2 regions of the Variovorax ureilyticus genome follow, and region 2 is predicted to be linked to the other one. Evidence: riboswitches for the same ligand, from Rfam matches in the RefSeq annotation. Region 2 holds a riboswitch; the other holds the start of a gene.

Region 1 (11,296 bases), on a different contig from region 2:
CGACCTCAAGCAGTTCTTCATCGGTGCCGAAGGCACGCTGGGCGTGATCACGCGCGCCGTGCTGCGCCTGCATCCCGCGCCGCGAGCGCGGGCGACCACGCTGGTGGCACTGCCCGATTTCGATGCGGCGCTGGCGCTGCTCGGGCGGCTCCAGGCGCGCTTTCCCGGCGCGGTCGCGGCCTTCGAACTGATGTGGCGCGGCTTCGTCGAGACCTCGCTGCGGTGGCAGAAGCTGCGCGAGCCTTTCGAGGCGGCGCATCCCTTCGTCGCGCTGGTCGATGTCGTCGGCGACGACGAGGCCGTATTGCGCGATGCGCTCGAGGGCATTCTGGGCGACGCGATGGAGGACGGGATCACCGCAGATGCGGCCATCGCGCAATCGCACGCCCAGGCGCAGGCGTTCTGGAAGATCCGCGAAGCGACGGCGGAGCTGCCGGTGCACATGCATCCGCCGATCAACCTCGACGTGAGCTTGCCGATGCGCGCGATCGGCCGTTTTGCCGAGGCCTGCCGCGCCGCCTTCGATGCGCGCTGGCCGGCGCACCATTCGCTGTTCTTCGGCCACGTGGGCGACAGCAACCTGCACGTCACGACCGACGGGATTTCGATCGGGGGCGAGGCGGAGGAACTCGAACGCATCGTCTATGCGCAGGTGGCCGCGTTCGGCGGCAGCGTCTCGGCCGAGCACGGCATCGGCCTGCACAAGAAGCCATACCTCGGCGCGAGCCGCACGCCGGCGGAACTGGCCGTCATGCGCGCCATCAAGCAGGCGCTCGATCCGCACCATCTTCTCAACCCCGGCAAGGTCTTCGACAAATGAACGCAACCGTCATCCGCGAACTCGTGCGCCCCGAGGTGCCCTCGCTTCCGCCGTACAACGCGGGTCTGTCGTCCGAGGCCGTCCGGCAGCGCTATGGCGCCTCGCACATCTCGCGTCTCGCGAGCAACGAGAACCCCTATGGCGCGAGTCCGGCGGTGGCAAAGGCGCTCGTGGGTCTCGCGCTGCGTGCAGGCACCTATCCGGATGCGAACTGCACCGCGCTGCGTTCGGCCATCGCGGATCGAACGGGGGCGCGTGCGGAAGAGATCGTGATCGGCAACGGGTCCGAATCCATCCTTCAGATGCTCTGCCAGGCCTTTCTATCGCCCGGCGACCGCGTGCTGACGCAGCGCCCTGCCTTCGGCCTGCACGAGATCTATCCCCGAATGATGGGTGCGCAGGTGGAATTGCTGGCGCTCACGCCGTCGCTCGCATTCGACCTCGATGTGTGGTGCGAGGCTTTGGCGCGCGGCCCGAAGATCGCCATGCTGGCCAATCCGTCGAACCCGGTGGGTTGCATGTTCGATGCGAAGGCCTTCGCGCGCTTGCTCGCAGCCACGCCGGCCGGCACGCTGCTGGTCATCGACGAGGCCTACTACGAGTACGCCCGGCTTGCCAGCGGCTTCCCCGACGCGCTGGCGATGCTGCGCGAGCAGTCGCGTCCCTGGATCGTGCTGCGCACCTTCTCGAAGGCCTGGGGGCTCGCGGCGCTGCGGGTCGGCTACGGCATTGCCTCGGATGCGTCGCTCGTGCAGTGGCTCGACCGTGTGCGCACGCCGTTCAATGTCAACGAGGCGGCACAGGCGGCCGCGCTGGCCGCGTGGGGCGATACCGCTTTCATGGAACAGGCGGTTGCCGAAACGGTCAGGCAGCGCGAGTCGATGGAGCGGGCGCTGCGTGCCCTGGCGGTGCCCGGCTTGCGCATCGCGCCGTCTGCGGCGAACTTCCTCTTCATCGATCTGGCGCGGCCGAACGGGCCGGTCAACGAGGGGCTGCTTGCGCGCGGCATCATCGTCAAGCCTTGGAAGGAGCCGGGCTTCGAGGACTTCATCCGCGTCTCGATTGGCTCTGCAGAGGACAACGCACGCTTCGTGGGCGCGCTGCGCGAGATCCTCGGCGCGTAGCGACAAGACCCCCGACGCGCCCGGCCGGAGGACGCTTTCTACAATCGGGCCCATGAAGCCCATCGCCTACACCCGCGCCCAGAAGCTGCCCGAGATCCTCGCCCAGCGCATCGCCATCCTCGACGGTGCGATGGGCACGATGATCCAGCGCTTCAAGCTCACCGAAGCGCAGTACCGCGGCGAACGCTTCAAGGACTTCCCGCGCGACGTGAAGGGCAACAACGAGCTGCTGTCGCTCACCCGGCCCGACGTGATCCGCGACATCCACGAAGGCTATCTGGCCGCCGGCGCCGACCTCATCGAGACCAACACCTTCGGCGCGACCCGCATCGCGCAGGAGGACTACAAGATGGCCGACCTCGCGCGCGAGATGAACCTCGAATCCGCGAAGCTCGCGCGCGCGGCCTGCGACAAGTTCAGCACGCCCGACAAGCCGCGCTTCGTCGCCGGCGCGCTCGGCCCGACCCCCAAGACCGCGAGCATCAGCCCGGACGTCAACGATCCGGGCGCGCGCAACGTCACCTTCGAGGAACTGCGCGCGTCCTACTACGAGCAGGTCGAGGCGCTGGTGGAAGGCGGCGCGGACGTGCTGCTGGTCGAGACGATCTTCGACACGCTCAACGCCAAGGCGGCCCTGTTCGCGATCGACGAATACTTCGAAGCCAGCGGCGAGCGCCTGCCGATCATCATCAGCGGCACCGTGACCGATGCGTCCGGCCGCATCCTCAGCGGCCAGACCGTGACCGCTTTCTGGCACAGCGTGCGCCATGCGCAACCGCTGGCGATCGGCCTGAACTGCGCGCTCGGCGCGGCGCTGATGCGGCCCTACATCCAGGAGCTCGCGCGCGTCGCGGGCGATACCTTCATCAGCTGCTACCCCAACGCCGGCTTGCCCAACCCGATGAGCGAGACCGGCTTCGACGAAACGCCGGACGTGACCTCGCGCCTCTTGCACGAGTTCGCGGCCGAAGGGCTGGTCAACATCGTGGGCGGCTGCTGCGGAACGACGCCCGAGCACATCGCGGCCATCGGGCAGGCGGTCTCCCCAGTGCCGGGGCGCAAGCTGAACGCGGCCGGCTTCTACCGCGAAGCGGCCTGAGGCGAAGGCTTGCGCATCCGCTCCCGGCATGTGAAGCCGAGGTGAAGAGGCTTTCCAAACGTTGACGCAGGTGCACGACGGGAAGCGCCCCGCCGTTGTCGATCAACGGCCGTGTCCGATTGACACCGCCGACGCGGCCCACCTAACCTGACCCGCAAAGGATTCCCATACATGCAGAAACAGACTTGGCGATGGATCGGCACTTGCGCCATCGCGCTCTCGCTTCCGCTGGCCGCAGCGGCGCAGCAGGCTTTCACGCGGGGCAGCGTCAACCTTCGGGCCGGCCCTTCGAGCTCCTATCCGCTCGTCGCGGTACTCGCCCCGGGCCAGCCGCTCCAAGTGATGGGGTGCACCGCCGGCTACGGCTGGTGCGACATCGTGCTGTCGGACGGCCTTCGCGGCTGGGCCTATGCGGGCAGCCTCGACTACGCCTATGAAGAGCAGCATCTGCCGCTGGCGACCTACGGCGCGGTGATCGGCGTGCCGATCGTCACCTTCGCGATCGGCAGCTATTGGGGCGACTACTACCGCGATCGCCCCTGGTACGGCCAGCCTCGTTGGTGGGGCGGCAGGCCGCCACCGCCGCCGGTGACGGGATGGCGCCCGTTGCCGGCGCCTGTTCCTGCATGGCGACCGAATCCCTGGCCGGGGCCCGGCTATCACCCGCCCGCGGGCGCGAGGCCGCCGGCTGCGGCCTTCCGGCCTCCGCAGCCGGTGGGGATCCGTCCTCCGGTGGATCCGGGGCACCGCCCGCCGTCACCGCCTGCGGGGATACGGCCACCGGCGCCGGATCACGGCTTCCGTCCGGGTGGACCCGGCCGTCCGGACTGGAACGCGGGCCGGCCGCGGGGCGAACAAGGGGGCGGATACGGCCGTAGCGGCGGTGACCAGGGCAATCATCGCGGACACGGCGAGGGCGGAGGCGGGGGCCGCGGCGATCACGGCGGCGGCAACGACCGCGGCCAGGGGCGCGGCCACGGCGACCGCTGACGCGCGGCCTCAGTCCTTCTTGCGCGCGATCAGCTCCACGAAGCGCTGCGCACCCAGCCCCAGCGGGCGTTCGCGCGACCACACGACGTCGACCCACAGGTCGATCCCGTTCGAGAGGTTCTCGAAGGGGATCTCGACGAGCGCACCCGCCGCGACATGCGGCCGCGCGAAGTTGCGCGGCAGCCAGCCCCAGCCGAGCCCTGCGGTGATCAGGCTCAGCGCCGCGAGCGCGTTGTCGGTGCGCCAGACGTGCCGCGCGAAGACGAAGCGCGGATCGCTGGTCGCGAGGTCCCGCCCCGCGACCACGATCTGGCGCGTGGTCGTCAGGTGCGCCTCGCGCAGCCGGCCGCCGGCGGCAGCCAGCACCGGATGGTCAGGCGCCATGACCGCGACCATGGTGTCGTTGGCGACTTCCTGAAAGCCCTCGCGACCGTCGAGGCTGGGCCGCTCGAAGACCAGCGCGAGCTGCGCCCGCCCGCTGTGCAGCAGCGCCAGCGCGTCGGCCTGCGGAGCGGCGAGCACCTCGACCTCCAGCAGCGGGTACTGCTGCGCCAGGGCCGCCAGGGCGCCGCTCCACGGGGCGGCGAGCAGCTCGGGGGCAATGGCGAGCGTCAGGCGGCTTTCGAGCCCCTGCGTCAGGGCGAGCGCCTGCACCTGCAACTGCTTGAGCTGCGCCGCAAGCAGCCGTGCCTGCGGCTCCAGCGAACGCGCGGCGGCGGTCGGCTGCGGCTCGCGGCCGCTGCGGTCGAAGAGCTGGAGATCCAGCTCCGCCTCGACGTTGGCGATCGCCATGCTGACCGCCGAGGGCACCCGGCCGAGCGCGCGTGCGGCGGCCGAGAACGAGCCGTGGTCGATCACTGCCAGGAAGACTTCCACGTTCTCGCTCGAAAAGCTCATTGCGGCATCTTTCAATAAAACTGAAAGAAGATGACTTTATATGTCAGTCTCCAGAACATAAAGTCCAGCCCAACAGCCATCACACAGGATCGATTTCATGCAAGGGCTCAAGCGTCGCGTGGTCTACATCAGCCTCTACGAAGGCATCGCCATCGTGGCGGCCAGCGCCGGCCTGTCGCTGATGTCAGGCCAGGGGATGGGCCATTCGGGCGTGGTCGCGGTGATCGCGTCGGTCATCGCGGTGCTGTGGAACCTCAGCTTCAATGCCCTGTTCGAGCGCTGGGAATCGCGCCAGGCGGTGCGCGGCCGCAGCGTCAGGCGCCGGATCGCGCATGCGATCGGCTTCGAGGGCGGGCTCGTCGCCTTCCTGGTGCCGGTCTTCTCGTGGTGGCTGGACGTCAGCCTCTGGGAGGCGCTGGTGATGGACCTGGGCCTCGTCGTGTTCTTCCTGATCTACACCTTCGTGTTCAACTGGGTGTTCGACGCGATATTCGGCCTGCCTTCTTCGGCTCAAAGCGGGCGCGGGGAACTCGCTGCCGAGTCGGCCTGAGCGAAGGGGGCGAACATCACGCCCCTGCTGCCTATGCGAAAGAGCCGATCGTGCGCAAATAGCCGCGCCCCGTCGCTCACCTCGGCTGGCAAGCGCGGTAGCGCTTCCAGACGCCTAGAACACTCCAGAAAAAAATCGCTGTCAGCGGTGCTGTTGTGACCCAACCTAGCAAAGCCAGCGCGTCTGTGGATTCTTCCTGATTCTGTGCGCCATAAAAGGCGAGGGCAAAGTCCACCATGCCATCCGTGATGGGAAGTGGAACTTGCAGTTCGAGCCATAGCCGAGTCAGCCAAATGGACGAAACCGCAACCGCTAAAAGAAACAGCAAGAGTTTTGCGGCTCTTTTCATTTGACGGTCAGGATTCCATAGGCCTGGAACCGCGCTCCGGGACCTCGAGCGTTTGCGACGCGAGCAACATCCGCCTGAGAAGAGAAAAATCGCTTGCATTCTCCAGCGTTACGCACCCCTGGCTCAGCCCTTGGATGCCCTTCGGATGCAGCCGGAACTGCCCCCGTTCCACCTGATCGCAGAAAGTGGCATCGTCAATTTTTAGATCGTCGGCAAGAAGAGCAAACCATTCATGCTTGCCCTTCAAGTAGTCCAGGACTGGACCCAATCGTCCGCCCGTCGGACGATCCACAATGAAGTACCGTCCTTTCGGAATTGGCCCAAGCCTCGGAGCGCAATGAAATTGCGGCTTGTTGCGATAAGCCTCCTGGCCGGAAAATGCTTTGAATCGCATCGAGCCTGCGCTGAGTTCTGAAAATTCCTTGCCGTTCAATTCAAATGATAGATTCATAAGAGCTCCCTTTTTGAATAATCCGTGATTGCCCGCCTTGAGCGCATTTCTTGGCGATCGTAGCATCGCCGCCGTCGACGGATCAATTGCATTGATTTTCAATTTCAATTGATTGTCAAATTCCGCTGCGGGGAAATTGATCTGGTGCTCAGAAGCCGCTGGAGGGGCTGACAGCGCTCTCAGCGAGGGCATCTACTAAAATCTACGGCCCCAAGGAGCGTTGCAGCGCTGACCTCCTCGCAGAAGGCGAGGTACGTCGCGTCAGGCTTGGGAGACTCACCGCTTCGTGAGCTATGCGCAACGACGCTCGCCTGACCTTTCTCCGCAGGTGAGCCATGTCTTCCGTTTCCTCTTCCATCCTCGTTCCCCCCATGAAGCTCTCCGGCCTGGAGCCGGTGCGCATCGGGGAGGGCGCGCTGTTCGTCAACATCGGCGAGCGCACCAACGTCACCGGTTCCAAGGCCTTCGCGCGGATGATCCTCAACGGCCAGTTCGAGGATGCGCTGGCCGTCGCGCGCCAGCAGGTCGAGAACGGCGCGCAGGTGATCGACATCAACATGGACGAGGCCATGCTCGACAGCAAGGCTGCGATGGTGCGCTTCCTCAACCTGATCGCGAGCGAGCCGGACATCGCGCGCGTGCCGATCATGATCGACAGCTCCAAGTGGGAGGTGATCGAAGCCGGCCTGCGCTGCATCCAAGGCAAGGGCATCGTCAATTCGATCAGCATGAAGGAGGGCGTGGAGTCCTTCAAGCACCAGGCCCGCCTCCTGCGGCGCTACGGCGCGGCGGCGGTGGTGATGGCCTTCGACGAGAAGGGCCAGGCCGACACCTTCGAGCGCAAGACCGAGATCTGCGAGCGCGCCTACCGCATCCTGGTGGACGAGGTCGACTTCCCGCCCGAGGACATCATCTTCGACCCGAACATCTTCGCGATCGCCACCGGCATCGAGGAGCACAACAACTACGCCGTCGACTTCATCGAGGCCACGCGCTGGATCAAGGAGAACCTGCCGGGCGCGAAGGTGTCGGGCGGCGTGTCGAACGTGAGCTTCAGCTTCCGCGGCAACGACCCGGTGCGCGAGGCGATCCACACCGTGTTCCTCTATCACGCGATCAAGGCGGGCATGGACATGGGCATCGTCAACGCCGGCATGGTCGGGGTCTACGACGACCTCGAACCCGAGCTGCGCGAGCGTGTGGAGGACGTGGTGCTCAACCGCCGCTCCGATGCGGGCGAGCGCCTCGTCGAAGTGGCGGAAAGCGCCAAGAGCGGCGCCAAGGACGAGAGCAAGAAGCTCGAATGGCGCGGCACGCCGGAGCACCCGGTGCCGGTGGCGCAGCGCCTGTCGCACGCGATGGTGCATGGCATCACCGACTTCATCGTCGAGGACACCGAGGAGGCCTACCAGGCGACGATCGCCAAGGGCGGACGCCCGCTGCACGTGATCGAGGGGCCGCTGATGGACGGCATGAACATCGTGGGCGACCTGTTCGGCCAGGGCAAGATGTTCCTGCCGCAGGTGGTGAAGTCGGCGCGCGTCATGAAGTCGGCCGTGGCTCACCTCATCCCCTACATCGAGGAGGAGAAGCGCCAGGACGAAGCCGCGGGCCGCGACGTGCGCACCAAGGGCAAGATCATCATCGCCACCGTGAAGGGCGACGTGCACGACATCGGCAAGAACATCGTGACCGTCGTGCTTCAGTGCAACAACTTCGAGGTGGTGAACATGGGCGTGATGGTCCCGTGCCACGAGATCCTCGCGCGTGCGAAGGTCGAGGGCGCGGACATCGTGGGCCTCTCGGGCCTGATCACGCCGAGCCTCGAGGAGATGCAGTACGTGGCCGGCGAGATGCAGAAGGACGACCACTTCCGCGTGCGCAAGATCCCGCTCCTGATCGGCGGCGCGACCACCAGCCGCGTGCACACCGCGGTCAAGATCGCGCCCAACTACGAAGGCCCGGTCGTCTATGTGCCCGACGCCTCGCGCAGCGTGAGCGTGGCGCAGTCGCTGCTGTCGGAGCAGGCGGCCAGCTACATCGACGAGATCAACGCCGACTACGAGAAGGTGCGGCAGCTGCATGCCAACAAGAAACAGGTGCCGCTGTGGCCGCTCGCGAAGGCGCGCGCCAACAAGACGCCGATCGACTGGTCCGGCTACGTGCCGCCGGTGCCGAAGTTCACCGGCCGCCGCGTGTTCCGCAATTTCGATCTGACCGAACTCGCGAAGTACATCGACTGGGGACCGTTCTTCCAGACCTGGGATCTTGCAGGCCCGTTCCCCGCGATCCTCAAGGACGAGATCGTCGGCACCGAGGCCGTGCGCGTGTACGGCGACGGCCAGCGCATGCTCAAGCGGCTGATCGAAGGCCGCTGGCTCACCGCGAGCGGCGTGGTCGGCTTCTGGCCGGCGAACACGGAGAACGATGACGACATCGTGCTCTACACCGACGAGTCGCGCACCGAAGCCGCGCTCACCTGGTGGGGCCTTCGCCAGCAGACCGAGAAGCAGATGATCGACGGCGTGATGCGCCCGAGCCGCTGCCTGGCCGACTTCGTCGCGCCGCGCGAAAGCGGGCTCAAGGACTACGTCGGCATGTTCGCGGTGACGGCCGGCATCGGCGTCGACAAGAAGGAGAAGTACTTCGTCGACGACCTCGACGACTACTCGGCGATCATGCTCAAGGCGCTCGCCGACCGGCTGGCCGAGGCCTTCGCCGAGGCGATGCACCACCGCGTGCGGACCGACCTCTGGGGCTACGCACCCGACGAGTCGCTCGGCAACGACGAGATGATCGCCGAGAAGTACCGCGGCATCCGCCCGGCGCCGGGCTACCCGGCCTGCCCCGACCACAGCGTGAAGAAGCCGATGTTCGAGCTGCTGAACTGCGCCGACATCGGCATGACGCTCACCGAAAGCCTGGCGATGATGCCGGCTGCGAGCGTGAGCGGCTTCTACCTGAGTCATCCCGACGCGACCTACTTCAACGTCGGCAAAATCGGGCACGACCAGTTGCAGGACCAGGCCGCTCGCCGCGAAGAAAGCGAAGCGGACCTGGAACGGCTGCTGGCGCCGAACCTCGGATGACCCCCAGCCTCGCCCACTTCGTGTGGCTCGGACACCCCCTTCCAGGGTGCAATACCGGCGGCCCGGCGGAGCCGGCTCCGCGGTATTTCGCGAACGGGCCTGGCTGCGCCGGCCCGAGGGGTAGTTCGGCGCTTTCGCCCCAGGTGCGCACGGCCTCGGGGCGAGCCCAATGACCAAATTGGTGTTTGCGGTCGCGCACTATGCGGCGCTGGCCGTCTTCGTCGCGAGTTGCTGGGGCTTCGGGCGGGCGGTGCTCGCGCGCTTCGGCGCGCCGGCGCGCAGCGACGTCTGGCTCGAGGCGGCGATGGCCGTCACGACCGGCATCGGGATCTTCATCTGCGTCTTCCAGGCCTTCGGGATCGTCGGCTGGTTCACGTCCGCGGTCGTCTGGGCCATGGTCGCGCTCGGCGTCGGCCTGGCGATTGCGCAGCTGCCGGCATGGCTGCGCCAGGTGCGCACGCGCGAGGTGCCGCCGTCGCTGTCCTGGCTCGAGAAGATGGGGATGATCGCCCTCGCACTGCTCGGCGTCATGACGCTGGCCGCGCCGCTCGCGCCGCCGGCCGTGTTCGACGAGCTGATGTACCACCTGCCGTATGCCCGCGAAGTCGCCCAGAGCGGCAGGCTCGGCATCTACGAGTGGTTGCGCTATCCCTGGTTTCCGTACAACTACAACCTGCTCTATGCCGGTGCGCTGATGGTCGGCAACGGCAACGATGTGTTCCCGCACCTGCTCAATGCGCTCGCGGGCTGGACCTCGGTGCTGATCGTCTACCGGCTCGGCGTCATGCACATCAATCGCGTGGTGGCCTGCGCGGGTGCGGCGATCTGGCTCGGCATGGGCGACTACACGGGCGCGCTCATCGACACCAGCGTCGCGCTGCTGGTGCTCGCCGCCTGCGCGGCGCTGTGGTGGTGGCGCGAATCGCCGCCGCCCCAGGGCGCGCGCTGGCTCGGGCTCGCGGCGTTCTTCCTCGGCATCGCGGTCGGCTCGAAATACCAGGCGCTGACGGTGCTGCCGCTCGTGGGCGTTTTCGTTCTCTGGCACGAGCGCCGTCCGCGCGTGCTGGGGTCGGCGCTGCTCTGCTTCCTGATCCCCTGCATCTACTGGTATGCGCGCAACGCGATCATGACCGGCGATCCCTTCAACCCCATCGGCGCGCGCGTGTTCGGCTTCACCAACTGGAACGCCGCGGACTACCGCCAGCAACTGCAGGACGTGCGCGACCACGCCTCGCTGCCGACTCCGCTGATCTGGGCGGTGCTGGCCGTGCCCTTCAGCGCGCACTGGAAGCGCTCCGCCGCGTTGCGTGCCGCGACGGTGTTCTGCATCTATTCGCTGTTCGTCTGGACCCTGACTTCGCGCTATCCGCGCTACCTGGTTCCCGCATTTCCGATGCTGGCGCTGACCGCCGCCGTGGGATGGCAGACGGTGTTCGGCGGCATCGCCGCCAAGTTGCGCCGGACGATGCCCGAGCGCGACCGCAGCGGGGGGCTCGACCGGGCGGGCCGGTGGCTCGCCATCCTGTTGCTGGTGGCCGGGGTCGGCATCGTCTTTCACAAGACGAGCGAGAGGGTGTCGATGATCGCGACCACGCCCGAACAGCGCGAAGCGTTCCTGCGCAAGAACGTGCCGGGCTATGCGGTGATGAACTACCTGCGCGAGCATGCGACGGGCCGCGTCTACCAGATCGCGCTGAGCGAGGCGACCTACTACGGCCCGAGCCCGGTCTGGGGCGACGCGCTCGGGCCATGGCGCTACTCGGACTTCATCATCTTCCCGCCCGCGGACTACGCCCGGAAGTTGGCCCAGCAAGGCTTCGAGGCGATTGCAGTGTCGCTGCCGACGGCGTCCTACCTGGAGGCGCAGCCCGGCTTTCGCGAGCAGTTCGCCCTGATCTACGAAAAAGACAATGCCAAGGCCTACCGC
Region 2 (11,296 bases):
ATCTGGCGAGCGTCACCGGCGCTCGGGGGCCGCGCGTTCTCGGTGCGATCTACCCCGCCTGAACAGGACGAGGGCGAGTCTCAGCCCTGACCGGACACCTCGGGCTGTGCAGGCTGCACCGCCCTCGCTTCGGGTGGGAGATTCCAGAAGATCATCGCGGAGGCCAAGGTGACCAACCCCATGGTGACAAAGGTGGCCTCGAAGGCATGCAGGGTCGCCAGCGGCGTCGCATTTCCGAAAACGCCGGTGTAGCCCGCCAGCACCGCGCTCGCCACCGCCACGCCCAGGCTCATCGCAAGCATCTGCACCATTGACAGCAGGCTGTTGCCGGCGCTTGCCATGCTGCCGTCCAGGTCCTTCAGCGTGATGGTGTTCATCGCCGTGAACTGCAGCGAATTCACAGCCCCGAAGATGATCAGTTGCACGATGTGCAATGCGATCGGCTGCTCGGGCGTCGCCAACCCGAAACTCGCCATCGACAGGCCGACGAGCGATGTGTTGATCACCAGCACCCGGCGATAGCCGTTCCGCCGGATCAAGGGCGTGGCGAAGCGCTTCATGCTCATGCCCGCGAGGGCGATGGGCAGCATCATCAGCCCGGCATGCAGGGGCGAGTAGCCCATCGATACCTGAAGCAGCAAGGGAACCAGGAAGGGCATGCAACCGCTTCCCAGGCGGCAAAAGAGATTGCCGAGCAAACCGATGCTCAGCGTGGGAATGCCGAACAGCGCCGGCTCGAACAGCGGATAGGGCCGCCTCACTGCATGCAGCCAGTACGCGGTGATGCCTGCAAATCCAAAGACGAGCAAAACCAGCACGCCGGCCTGGCGCAGACCAAGCCCTGAGACACCATCGATTGCCAGCGAGATGGCGACCATGCCGAAGGCGAGCAGCGCGTAGCCGATGCCATCGAAGCTGCGCTGCCCGGTCAGGCGCAAGTCCGGCATGATGCGCAGCGTCGCGACGCAGCCGACGAGCCCGACCGGCACGTTGATCAGGAAGATCCAATGCCACGAGGCGTATTGCACCAGCCATCCGCCGAGCGTCGGGCCAAGCAGAGGCCCGACCAGGCCGGGGATAGCCACGAAGCTCATCGCAGCCAGGAACTCGGCGCGCGGCACCGAGCGCAGTAGCGCGAGACGTCCCACCGGCAGCAGGAGCGCGCCGCCCAAGCCCTGGATGACACGCGCAGCCACCAGCTGCCTGATGTCGCGGGACATGGCGCATAACACCGATCCAGCGACGAAAAGGATGATGGCGAAGAAGAAGACGCGGCGGGTTCCGAAGCGATCCGCCAGCCATCCTGAAGCCGGAATCAGCATCGCCATCGTCAAGGCATAGGCCACGACCACGGATTGCATGCGCAGCGGGCTTTCGCCGAGGCTCGCGGCCATGGCCGGCAACGCCGTGTTGATGATCGTCGCATCGAGCGTCTGCATGAAAAAGCCGACAGCCACAAGCCACAGCAGCCTCTTGGGCGGAGATTCGGAGATCGCCATGGGTCAGCTCAGACAGAGACGCGCAGCAAAAAGCCGCCCGAAGGCGGCTTTGACAAAAGGCACCGGGTTGCCGACGGCATCAAGCCGAGAAGCTGGATCCGCAGCCGCAGGTGCTGGTCGCGTTCGGGTTCTTGATCACGAACTGCGCGCCCTGGAGATCTTCCTTGTAGTCGATTTCGGCGCCGACGAGGTATTGGTAGCTCATCGCATCGATCAGGAGCGACACGCCATTCTTGGTCATCGTCGTATCGTCTTCGTTGGTGATTTCATCGAACGTGAAACCATACTGGAACCCGGAACAACCGCCACCCTGCACGAACACGCGCAGCTTGAGGTCGGGATTGCCTTCTTCGGCGATCAGGTCGGCCACCTTGGCCGCCGCGCTGTCGGTGAAGACGATCGGGTCGGGCATCTGGGTTCGAACATTTTCTGCAACGGCACTCATCGAGAGAACTCCTGTGCGGCCGGGATGCGGCCGAATAATCGAATGCTACTTCAACCAGCAAAAAGCCGCCCGAAGGCGGCTCTTTTGACAGTTCGGGCGGTAAGCCCAAAAACGCCTTGGATCAGCGCTTCGAGAACTGCTTGCGGCGACGTGCGGAGTGCAGGCCGACCTTCTTACGCTCGACTTCACGCGCATCGCGGGTGACGAAGCCAGCTTGGCTCAGCACCGGCTTGAGCGTCGCGTCGTAGTCGATCAGCGCGCGGGTGATGCCATGGCGCGTTGCGCCGGCCTGGCCCGACTCGCCACCGCCCGCCACGTTGACCTGGATGTCGAAGGTTTCGACGTTGTTGGTCAGGTAGAGCGGCTGCTTGGCGATCATGATCGACGTTTCGCGGCCAAAGAAATCCTGGATGTCCTTGCCGTTCACCGTGATCTTGCCGGTGCCCTTTTTCAGAAACACGCGGGCGACGCTGGATTTGCGACGGCCGGTGCCATTGTTCCATTCACCAATCATTCTCAAGGCTCCTTACAGTTCCAGCACTTTGGGCTGTTGGGCGGTATGCGGGTGCTCTGCGCCACCGTACACCTTGAGTTTCTTGATCATTGCGTAGCCGAGCGGGCCCTTGGGCAGCATGCCCTTGACGGCCTTCTCCAGCGCGCGGCCGGGGTGCTTGGCTTGCATGTCGCGGAAGCTGGTGGCCGTGATGCCGCCCGGATAGCCCGAGTGACGGTAGTACACCTTGTCAAGCGGCTTGGCGCCGGTGACACGCAGTTGCGATGCGTTGATGATGACGATGAAGTCACCGGTATCGACGTGAGGCGTATAGATGGCCTTGTGTTTGCCGCGCAGACGGAGAGCAACTTCGCTGGCTACTCGTCCGAGGACCTTGTCGGTCGCGTCAATCACAAACCACTCGTGCTTCACGTCAGCGGGCTTGGCGCTGAACGTCTTGGTCATGAGTTTTCTCTTTGAAAAGAGGGTTTGGCGGACCCTTTTCCACGGTCGGAATTCCTCTTTTGGGAATCTCTTAGGTGGGTGAAGATACCTCGCCGCGGGGCCACTAAAACGCTGCGAAGCCCGCCATTATACGAAAAATAGCCTCCGTGCCGCAATCGGCCGGCTCCGGGCCCGACGGGTGGTTACCATCGAGGGATGTTCAGCTACCGCCACGCATTCCACGCCGGCAACCACGCCGACGTGCTCAAGCACACGGTGCTGATTGCCACGCTCGACTACCTGCTCGAGAAAGACGCCCCCCTGACCGTGGTCGACACGCACGCCGGCGCCGGACTCTACCGGCTCGACGGCGACTACGCGGGCACGAGCGGCGAAGCCGTCGACGGCGTGCAGCGGCTGTTTGCGCGTCCCGACGCCAGCGTGCCGCTCGCCGATGCGCTGGCGCGCTACGTCGAGGTCGTCCGGGACTTCAACCCCAAGGGCGACGCGCGGATCTACCCGGGCTCGCCGTTCATCACGCACCACCTGCTGCGCGATCAAGACAAGCTCAAGCTGTTCGAGCTGCATCCGACGGATGCCCGCTCGCTCGACGCCAACATCGCCCAGCTCGACGCGGGGCGCCAGATCGCGGTGCTGCGGGAAGATGGATTCGGCAGCGCGACCAAGTTCCTGCCGCCCCCTTCGCGCCGGGCGCTGGTGCTGTGCGATCCGAGCTACGAGATCAAGAGCGACTACACGCGCGTGCTCGACTTCGTCACGGGGGCGCTCAAACGCTTCGCCACCGGAACCTACGCGATCTGGTACCCGATCATCCCGCGCCCCGAAGCACACGACTTGCCGCGACGGCTCAAGACGCTCGCGACCAAGGCCGGCAAGCCGTGGCTGCACGCGACGCTCACGGTCAAGTCGAGCAAGATCGTGACGGATTCTTCCGGCGCCAAGCACAGGCCCGGCCTGCCCGCGAGCGGGATGTTCCTCATCAACCCACCCTATACGCTGAAAGCCCAACTGCAGGCCGCGCTGCCCCAGATGGCGGAACTGCTCGCGCAGGATCGCAACGCCGCGTTCTCGGTCGACGGCGGCGGCTGAGCAGGCGACTGGTTCAGCGCCGCTTGCGCGGGGCCACCTTGCGCGCCGGCCGGGCCGGCGTCTCCTGCACGTCCTGCGACGGCGAATCGGGCTCCCCGACCGCGGCGCCCGCGCAACGGTCCTCCTTGTCGACGACCGACAGGGCGACCTGCTTGATGCCAAGACCCACGAGCCCGATGGCGTCGGCCGCGGCACGGCTCAGGTCGATGATTCGCCCCGCGGTATAGGGCCCCCGATCATTGATGCGGACCAGTACCTCGCGGCCGTTCACCAGACTGCGCACGCACACGCGGGTGTTGAAAGGCAGGGTCTTGTGCGCGGCAGTGAACGCGGTCATGTCGAACCGCTCGCCGCTCGCCGTCTTGCGCTGGTGGAACTGGATGCCGTACCACGACGCGCCGCCGCGCTCGAAGATCTCGCGATTGGGGTCCTCCGGCAGGCCGTCGTCCAGCTCGCCGGCGCCCGACACCGCGAGGTCGTAGCGCACCGAGGGCACCTGCGACCGAGGCGGTGCGCCGGGCGGGAGCGCCGGCTGCTTGACTAGCGGACGCAGCCCGCGGGGCTTGCCGTCCCCCGAACCCTCGGTGGGCGCCGTCGAGCAGGCGGCGAGCAGCACGGCCACCGCTGCTGTCGCGACGAGCCTCGCGAGACGGACGCCCGACCTCATGCGCTCCAGTCGAGGCGCTCCAGCACGCCCAGCGTCGCCACCGACTGATTCATCGTGTAGAAGTGCAGCGCCGGCGCGCCGCCATCGCGCAGCCGCTCGCACAGCGCGGCCACCACATCGAGCCCGAAGGACTTGATCGACGCCGTGTCGTCGCCGAAGCTCTGCAGCCGCAGGCGGATCCAACGCGGGATCTCCGCGCCGCAGGCGTCCGAGAAGCGCATGAGCTGCGTCGAACTGGTGATCGGCATGATGCCCGGCACGATCGGCGTGTCGATGCCCTGCGCGCGCGCCTCATCGACGAAGCGCCAGTACGCCTCGGGGCTGAAGAAATATTGCGTGATGGCCGAATCAGCGCCCGCGCGCACCTTGGCGGCGAAGGCCTGCAGATCGGCCTCGGGCGACTTCGCCTGCGGATGCACCTCGGGATAGCACGCGACCTCGATGTGAAAATCGCGTCCGGTCTCGGCGCGGATGAAGGCGACGAGATCGCTCGCATAAAGGAACTCGCCGCCGATGCCGTAGCCGCTCGGCAGGTCGCCGCGCAGAGCGACGAGGCGCTTGACGCCCATGGCCTTCAGTTCGGCCAATTGCGTGCGCACCGTCTCCTTCGTCGCGCCGATGCACGAGAAATGGCAGGCGGCGGAGACGCCTTCGCCGAGGATCTCGCGCACGGTGCCGAAAGTCCCGTCGTGCGTGGAACCGCCGGCGCCGTAGGTAACCGAGCAGAACTCGGGCTCCATCGCATAGAGCTGCTGCCGCACATTGCGCAGCTTGGCCGCGCCTTCGGGCGTCTTGGGGGGAAAGAATTCAAAGCTGAGCGGAAGGCGCACGGCCGGCTCCTGGTTCGCCATCGGCATGAATGGCATGAATGAAAAACTCTCGATTGCCATCGCCACCCACGATCGGGCTGTCGAGCCACTGCACGACGCGCAGGCCCAGCGATGCACAGGCATCGCGCAGGCGTTGTTCGACCACGCCGTAGAGCGCTGGATCGCGAACGATGCCGCCCTTGCCGATCTGGCCCGGCTGCAATTCGAACTGTGGCTTGACGAGCATGAGGAGATCGCCACCGCGCTCGAGCAGCGGCGCCAGCGATGGAAGCACGAGGGTCAGCGAGATGAAGGACAGATCGCCAACGATAAGGTCGAAGCCCGAATCTGCGGGCGACCGCGAGGCCCACGCGTCACGAGCGAGCGATCGGGCATTGACCCCCTCGACCGCCGTCACGCGGGCATCGGTCCGCAAGCGCGGATGCAATTGGCCGTGGCCTACGTCCACGCCGATCACGTGCGCCGCGCCCTTCTGCAACAGGCAGTCGGTGAAGCCCCCCGTCGATTGCCCGACGTCGAGGCATCGCTTGCCCTTGGGATCGACGCCGGTGGACGCCAACGCACCTTCGAGCTTCAGCCCGCCCCGCGAGACATAGCGTGCCTCCGAGGCGTCGAGCAATTCGAGCTCGGCCGACGCCGGCACATCGTCGCCGTTCTTCGCGACGGTGCGCCAATCGGCGCCATCGCGCCAGCGCAGTCCACCCGCGATGAGGCGCACTGCCTGCGAGCGTGACGCAGCGAGGCCGCGTTCGACGAGCAACTGATCGGCGCGCAAAACGCTACGCCCGCCCCGCTCAGTAGCGGTACGTGTCCGGCTTGTAAGGGCCGTTCTTGTCGACGCCGATGTAGGCGGCCTGCGCGTCGGTGAGTTCGGTCAGCATCGCGCCGACCTTCTTCAGATGCAGGCGCGCGACCTTCTCGTCGAGGTGCTTGGGCAGCACGTAGACCTTGCCGGCCTGGTACGCGTCAGGCTTGGTGAAAAGCTCGATCTGCGCGATGGTCTGGTTCGCGAACGACGAGGACATCACGAAGCTCGGGTGGCCCGTGCCGCAGCCCAGGTTCACGAGGCGGCCCTTGGCCAGCAGGATGATCTTCTTGCCGTCCGGGAAGGTGATGTGGTCGACCTGCGGCTTGATCTCTTCCCACTCGTACTTCTCGAGCGAGGCGACATCGATCTCGTTGTCGAAGTGGCCGATGTTGCAGACGATCGCCTGGTCCTTCATGGCGGCCATGTGCTCGTGGCGGATCACGTCGCGGTTGCCGGTGGTGGTCACGAAGATGTCGGCCTTGTCGGCCGCGTATTCCATCGTGACGACCTTGTAGCCTTCCATCGCGGCCTGCAGCGCGTTGATCGGGTCGATCTCGGTGACCCACACCTGTGCGCTCAGGGCGCGCAGTGCCTGGGCCGAGCCCTTGCCCACGTCGCCGTAGCCGGCCACGCAGGCGATCTTGCCGGCGACCATCACGTCGGTGGCGCGCTTGATGCCGTCCACCAGCGATTCGCGGCAGCCGTAGAGGTTGTCGAACTTGCTCTTGGTGACCGAGTCGTTGACATTGATCGCGCGGAACAGCAGCGTGCCCTTGGCGCTCATTTCGTTCAGGCGGTGAACGCCGGTCGTGGTTTCTTCCGTCACGCCGATGATCTCGGCCGACTTGCGGGTGTACCAGGTCGAGTCGACCGCCAGCTTGGCCTTGATCGCCGCATAGAGGATGCGCTCTTCTTCGCTCGTCGGATTGGCCAGGACGCTCTGGTCCTTCTCGGCGCGTTGGCCCAGGTGCATGAGCAGCGTCGCATCGCCGCCGTCGTCGAGGATCATGTTGGGGCCTTCGCCGGCCGAACCCTTGGCGCCGAAGTCGAAGATGCGATGGGTGTAGTCCCAGTAGTCTTCGAGCGACTCGCCCTTGACCGCGAACACCGGCGTGCCGTTGGCGGCGATGGCGGCGGCAGCGTGGTCCTGCGTCGAGAAGATGTTGCACGAAGCCCAGCGCACGTTGGCGCCCAGGGCCTGCAGCGTTTCGATCAGCACCGCGGTCTGGATCGTCATGTGCAGCGAGCCGGTGATGCGCGCGCCCTTCAGTGGCTGGCTCTTGGCGAATTCTTCGCGGATGGCCATCAGGCCGGGCATTTCGGTTTCGGCAATGCGGATTTCCTTGCGGCCCCAGGCGGCGAGGGAAATGTCGGCGATCGCCTGATCGGCGGTGGGTTTGAGAACGGCGCTCATGTCGGCTCCAAAACAAGTTTGAAAGATGCCACTGCGTTCGGGGAAGGACTCACCGCGAGACGAGCGGGTGAGCGTGGTTGCGATGTGGGTCCGAGCCTCACGCCTGACGGCGCTGCAACGCTCCTCGGATAAGCGGCGGATTTTACCGCGTGCCGCCGGAACGCTGCCAGCAGCGGTTTCCGGATCGTCCTGGACCCGTTGACGCCCGCGCCTCGACGCCGCCCGGCATTGCTTCTTGCGTCATTGCGGCGGCGCCGCGCGACCCGGCGGCAGGCAAACCTTTGGACGATATCCCATCGCCTCCTGTCGAGCCCTTGCTTCGCAAAGCCGGCACCGGCAAGGTGGGTTCCGCCCCGGCCGCCTGAGGCGTCCTGGCGACGCACGCAGAATTCGTCCATGAAGGACCAGAAAGCCAGAGAGGACAGATTCGGCCTGTATGTGCTCGGAAACGATGGCGCCATCGAATGGCTGAGAGCCATGATTCCGAGCATTCGTCGCTGGAGTCCACATGCGAACGTGCACCTCGTCCCCTACGACGAGCGGCTGAGCAAAACGCGGCAGCTCTGCCAGGAACACGGCGTCGAGATCCTGGAAGACTCGGATTTCGAGACCTACGACCAGATTGGAAAGACCCTGGCTCCGGAGTCCCGCAACGTGCAGAAGATGTTCCGGAAGATGGCCTGCTTTCTCGACGGCCCCTACGAGCGATTCGCATATCTCGATGCGGACACGATCTGCCTCGCTCCGGTCGAGATCTACGACACCGCGATCCGATCCATGGGACAGGTCGTCCTGTACGAAGGCGGAGGCGATCTGGACTACTGCTATCCCCGCGATCCGCTGCGCTCCCTCATGCAGCACAAGTACAAGACCGCCGCGTTCAACGCGGGCTTCTTTGCCGGCGTGAAGGGGCTCTTCTCGATCGACGAGGCGCGCACCTGGGCACGGGAACTGGCACAGCACAAGTCCGAATGCTGGCAGGAAGGCATGGATCAGCCGTTCATCAACTACTGCGTCGACAAATCCGGCGTCAAGCGTGTCAGCCTCACCGATGCCCTCGGAAAGCCCACCGGGTTCTGGGCCCATGGGCTGCAAACCGACCTGGACCCGGCGGCGGTCGACGCGAGCAACGTGACGCCCGGCACGTACCGGCCGGTCATCCACTGGGCCACCTTCCAGGTCAAACCGTACATGCCACTGCGCAAACTCTGGCGGCACTATCGGTTGCTGACGTCGACGCTTTCCGAGCGCCTGATCTATTTTGGCGCGCACGATGTTCTGGAGCGCGGACGCCATGTCGTCTCGAAGCGTGCCCGGAGGCTCATCCAGAGCACATAGGCCGCGGGACCTCGCCCCGCCGAAGCGCCGCGCGGCAGGATGCCCCGTTTCCGGTCCGATCGTTAAAATTGCCGGTTTTGCCTGCAGGCCGCGCCCGTGAGCGCGCACCGCGTTCACCTCCATGACATTTGCCTCCGAAACCCGTCGTCGCCGTACGTTCGCGATCATTTCCCACCCTGACGCGGGCAAGACCACGCTGACGGAAAAGCTGCTGCTGTTCTCCGGCGCGATCCAGATCGCGGGCTCGGTCAAGGCACGCAAGGCGTCGCGCCACGCGACCTCGGACTGGATGGAAATCGAGAAGCAGCGCGGCATCTCGGTGGCGTCCTCGGTGATGCAGATGGCGTATCGCGACCACGTCATCAACCTGCTCGACACGCCCGGCCACAAGGACTTCTCCGAAGACACCTACCGGGTGCTGACCGCGGTCGATTCGGCGCTGATGGTGATCGACGCGGCCAACGGCGTCGAAGCGCAGACGCGCCGGCTGATCGAGGTCTGCCGTCAGCGCGACACGCCGATCCTCACCTTCGTCAACAAGATGGACCGCGAAGTGCGCGAGCCGCTGGAGCTGCTCGACGAGATCGAGCGCGAACTCGGCATGCCGTGCGTGCCGATGACCTGGCCCGTGGGCCAGGGCAAATCGTTCGGCGGGATCATCAACCTGCGCACGCAGGCGATGACGGTGTTCGAGTCGGGCAGCGAACGCCTGCCGCAGGACTTCGAGACCATCCCCCTGACCGATCGCGAACAGCTGCAGAAGCGCTTCGGCCATGAATTCGACACCGCGACGGAGAGCATGGAGCTGGCCACCGGTGCGTCGCCGGAGTGGGACCGCGAGGCCTTCCTCGCCGGCAAGCAGACGCCTGTGTTCTTCGGCTCCGGCGTCAACAACTTCGGCGTCATGGAAGTGCTCGATGCGCTGGTCGACCTGGCACCGCCGCCGCAGCCGCGCGTGAGCACCACGCTGGTCAACCGCCAACCGGTGACCAAGGAAATCCAGCCGGACGACAAGGACTTCGCCGGGGTGGTCTTCAAGGTGCAGGCCAACATGGACGCCAACCACCGCGACCGCATCGCGTTCGTGCGCATGGCCTCCGGCCGCTACACGCCGGGCATGAAGCTCAAGGTGCAGCGCACCAGCAAGGAGCTGCGCCCGACCAGCGTCGTGACCTTCATGAGCCAGCGGCGCGAGGCGGTCGAGGAAGCCTACGCGGGCGACATCGTCGGCTTCACCACGCACGGCGGCGTGCAGCTCGGCGACACGATCACCGACGGCGCCTCGCTGCAGTTCACCGGCCTGCCCTTCTTCGCGCCCGAGCTCTTCATGACGGTCATCCTCAAGAACCCGCTGCGGACCAAGCAGCTCCAGCAGGGGCTTGCCCAGCTCGGCGAGGAAGGCGCGATCCAGGTCTTCCGGCCCGAGATCGGCGGGCCGATGCTGCTCGGTGCGGTCGGCCAGCTCCAGTTCGAAGTCGTCCAGCACCGCCTGAAGACCGAGTACGACGCGGACATCCGCCTCGAAGGCTGCCAGTACACCGGCGCCCGCTGGATCACCGCCGACACGCCCGCGGAGCTGCGCACCTTCGTCGATGCCTATCCGCAGCGCATGTCGCGCGATGCCGCCGACACATTGGCTTTCCTCTGCACCTCGCCGTACGACGTGCGGCTGGCGCAGGAGCGCTTCCCGAAGATCCACTTCCATCCGCTGCGCGAGCACGCCGGCCTGGCATTGCAGTCCGCCGGCGGATGAGCACGCCCCCCGCCGATGCCCGGGAGCGGCTGATGCAGCCGCTCGCGAACTGGCCGCTCCAGGCCAGGCAGGGGCTGGTCGGCGTCTTCACCGACATCGACGACACCCTGACCACCGAAGGCGCGATCACGCCCGATGCGCTGGACGCCATGGCCGCACTGAAGGCCGCCGGGCTGCACGTGGTGGCGGTGACCGGCCGCCCGGTCGGCTGGAGCGAGCCCTTTGCAGCAGCCTGGCCGATCGATGCGATCGTGGCCGAGAACGGCGCGGTGGCGCTCGTGCCGACCCACGGCGGCCGCCTCGAAAAGCGCTATCAACAGGACGCGCCTACACGCGAGCGCAACTTCGCGCGCATGCAGGCGGTGCTCGAACGCATCGAGAAGAGCATCCCCGGCGCGCGCCGCGCCACCGATTCGGCGGGCCGCGAATGCGACATCGCGGTCGACCACAGCGAGTTCACCCAGCTCGGCGACAAGACGATCGCGGACGTCGTCG

What was found. A riboswitch is a leader RNA that binds a small molecule or an ion and turns the genes downstream of it on or off. The one in region 2 is predicted to bind S-adenosylhomocysteine.
Region 1: another riboswitch for S-adenosylhomocysteine. It lies ahead of metH (methionine synthase); the one in region 2 lies ahead of ahcY (adenosylhomocysteinase).

Annotation. Positions count from the first base shown of each region.
Region 1 covers NZ_JBBKZU010000005.1:451,236-462,531, forward strand. Annotated here, with positions in the region: gene WKW77_RS14520 (FAD-binding oxidoreductase) at 1-820, shown strand, start outside; gene WKW77_RS14525 (histidinol-phosphate transaminase) at 817-1,944, shown strand; gene WKW77_RS14530 (homocysteine S-methyltransferase family protein) at 1,997-3,043, shown strand; gene WKW77_RS14535 (SH3 domain-containing protein) at 3,215-4,033, shown strand; gene WKW77_RS14540 (LysR family transcriptional regulator) at 4,043-4,930, opposite strand; gene WKW77_RS14545 (PACE efflux transporter) at 5,028-5,480, shown strand; gene WKW77_RS14550 (hypothetical protein) at 5,557-5,829, opposite strand; gene WKW77_RS14555 (DUF2778 domain-containing protein) at 5,837-6,472, opposite strand; S-adenosyl-L-homocysteine riboswitch at 6,489-6,596, shown strand; gene metH (methionine synthase) at 6,652-9,369, shown strand; gene WKW77_RS14565 (ArnT family glycosyltransferase) at 9,539-11,296, shown strand, end outside.
Region 2 covers NZ_JBBKZU010000004.1:377,841-389,136, reverse strand. Annotated here, with positions in the region: gene WKW77_RS12040 (anhydro-N-acetylmuramic acid kinase) at 1-62, shown strand, start outside; gene mdtD (multidrug transporter subunit MdtD) at 81-1,499, opposite strand; gene erpA (iron-sulfur cluster insertion protein ErpA) at 1,579-1,944, opposite strand; gene rpsI (30S ribosomal protein S9) at 2,066-2,458, opposite strand; gene rplM (50S ribosomal protein L13) at 2,471-2,902, opposite strand; gene WKW77_RS12015 (23S rRNA (adenine(2030)-N(6))-methyltransferase RlmJ) at 3,098-3,991, shown strand; gene WKW77_RS12010 (septal ring lytic transglycosylase RlpA family protein) at 4,005-4,658, opposite strand; gene metF (methylenetetrahydrofolate reductase [NAD(P)H]) at 4,655-5,488, opposite strand; gene WKW77_RS12000 (TlyA family RNA methyltransferase) at 5,466-6,263, opposite strand; gene ahcY (adenosylhomocysteinase) at 6,283-7,710, opposite strand; S-adenosyl-L-homocysteine riboswitch at 7,773-7,842, opposite strand; gene WKW77_RS11990 (hypothetical protein) at 8,107-9,048, shown strand; gene WKW77_RS11985 (peptide chain release factor 3) at 9,170-10,801, shown strand; gene WKW77_RS11980 (HAD-IIB family hydrolase) at 10,834-11,296, shown strand, end outside.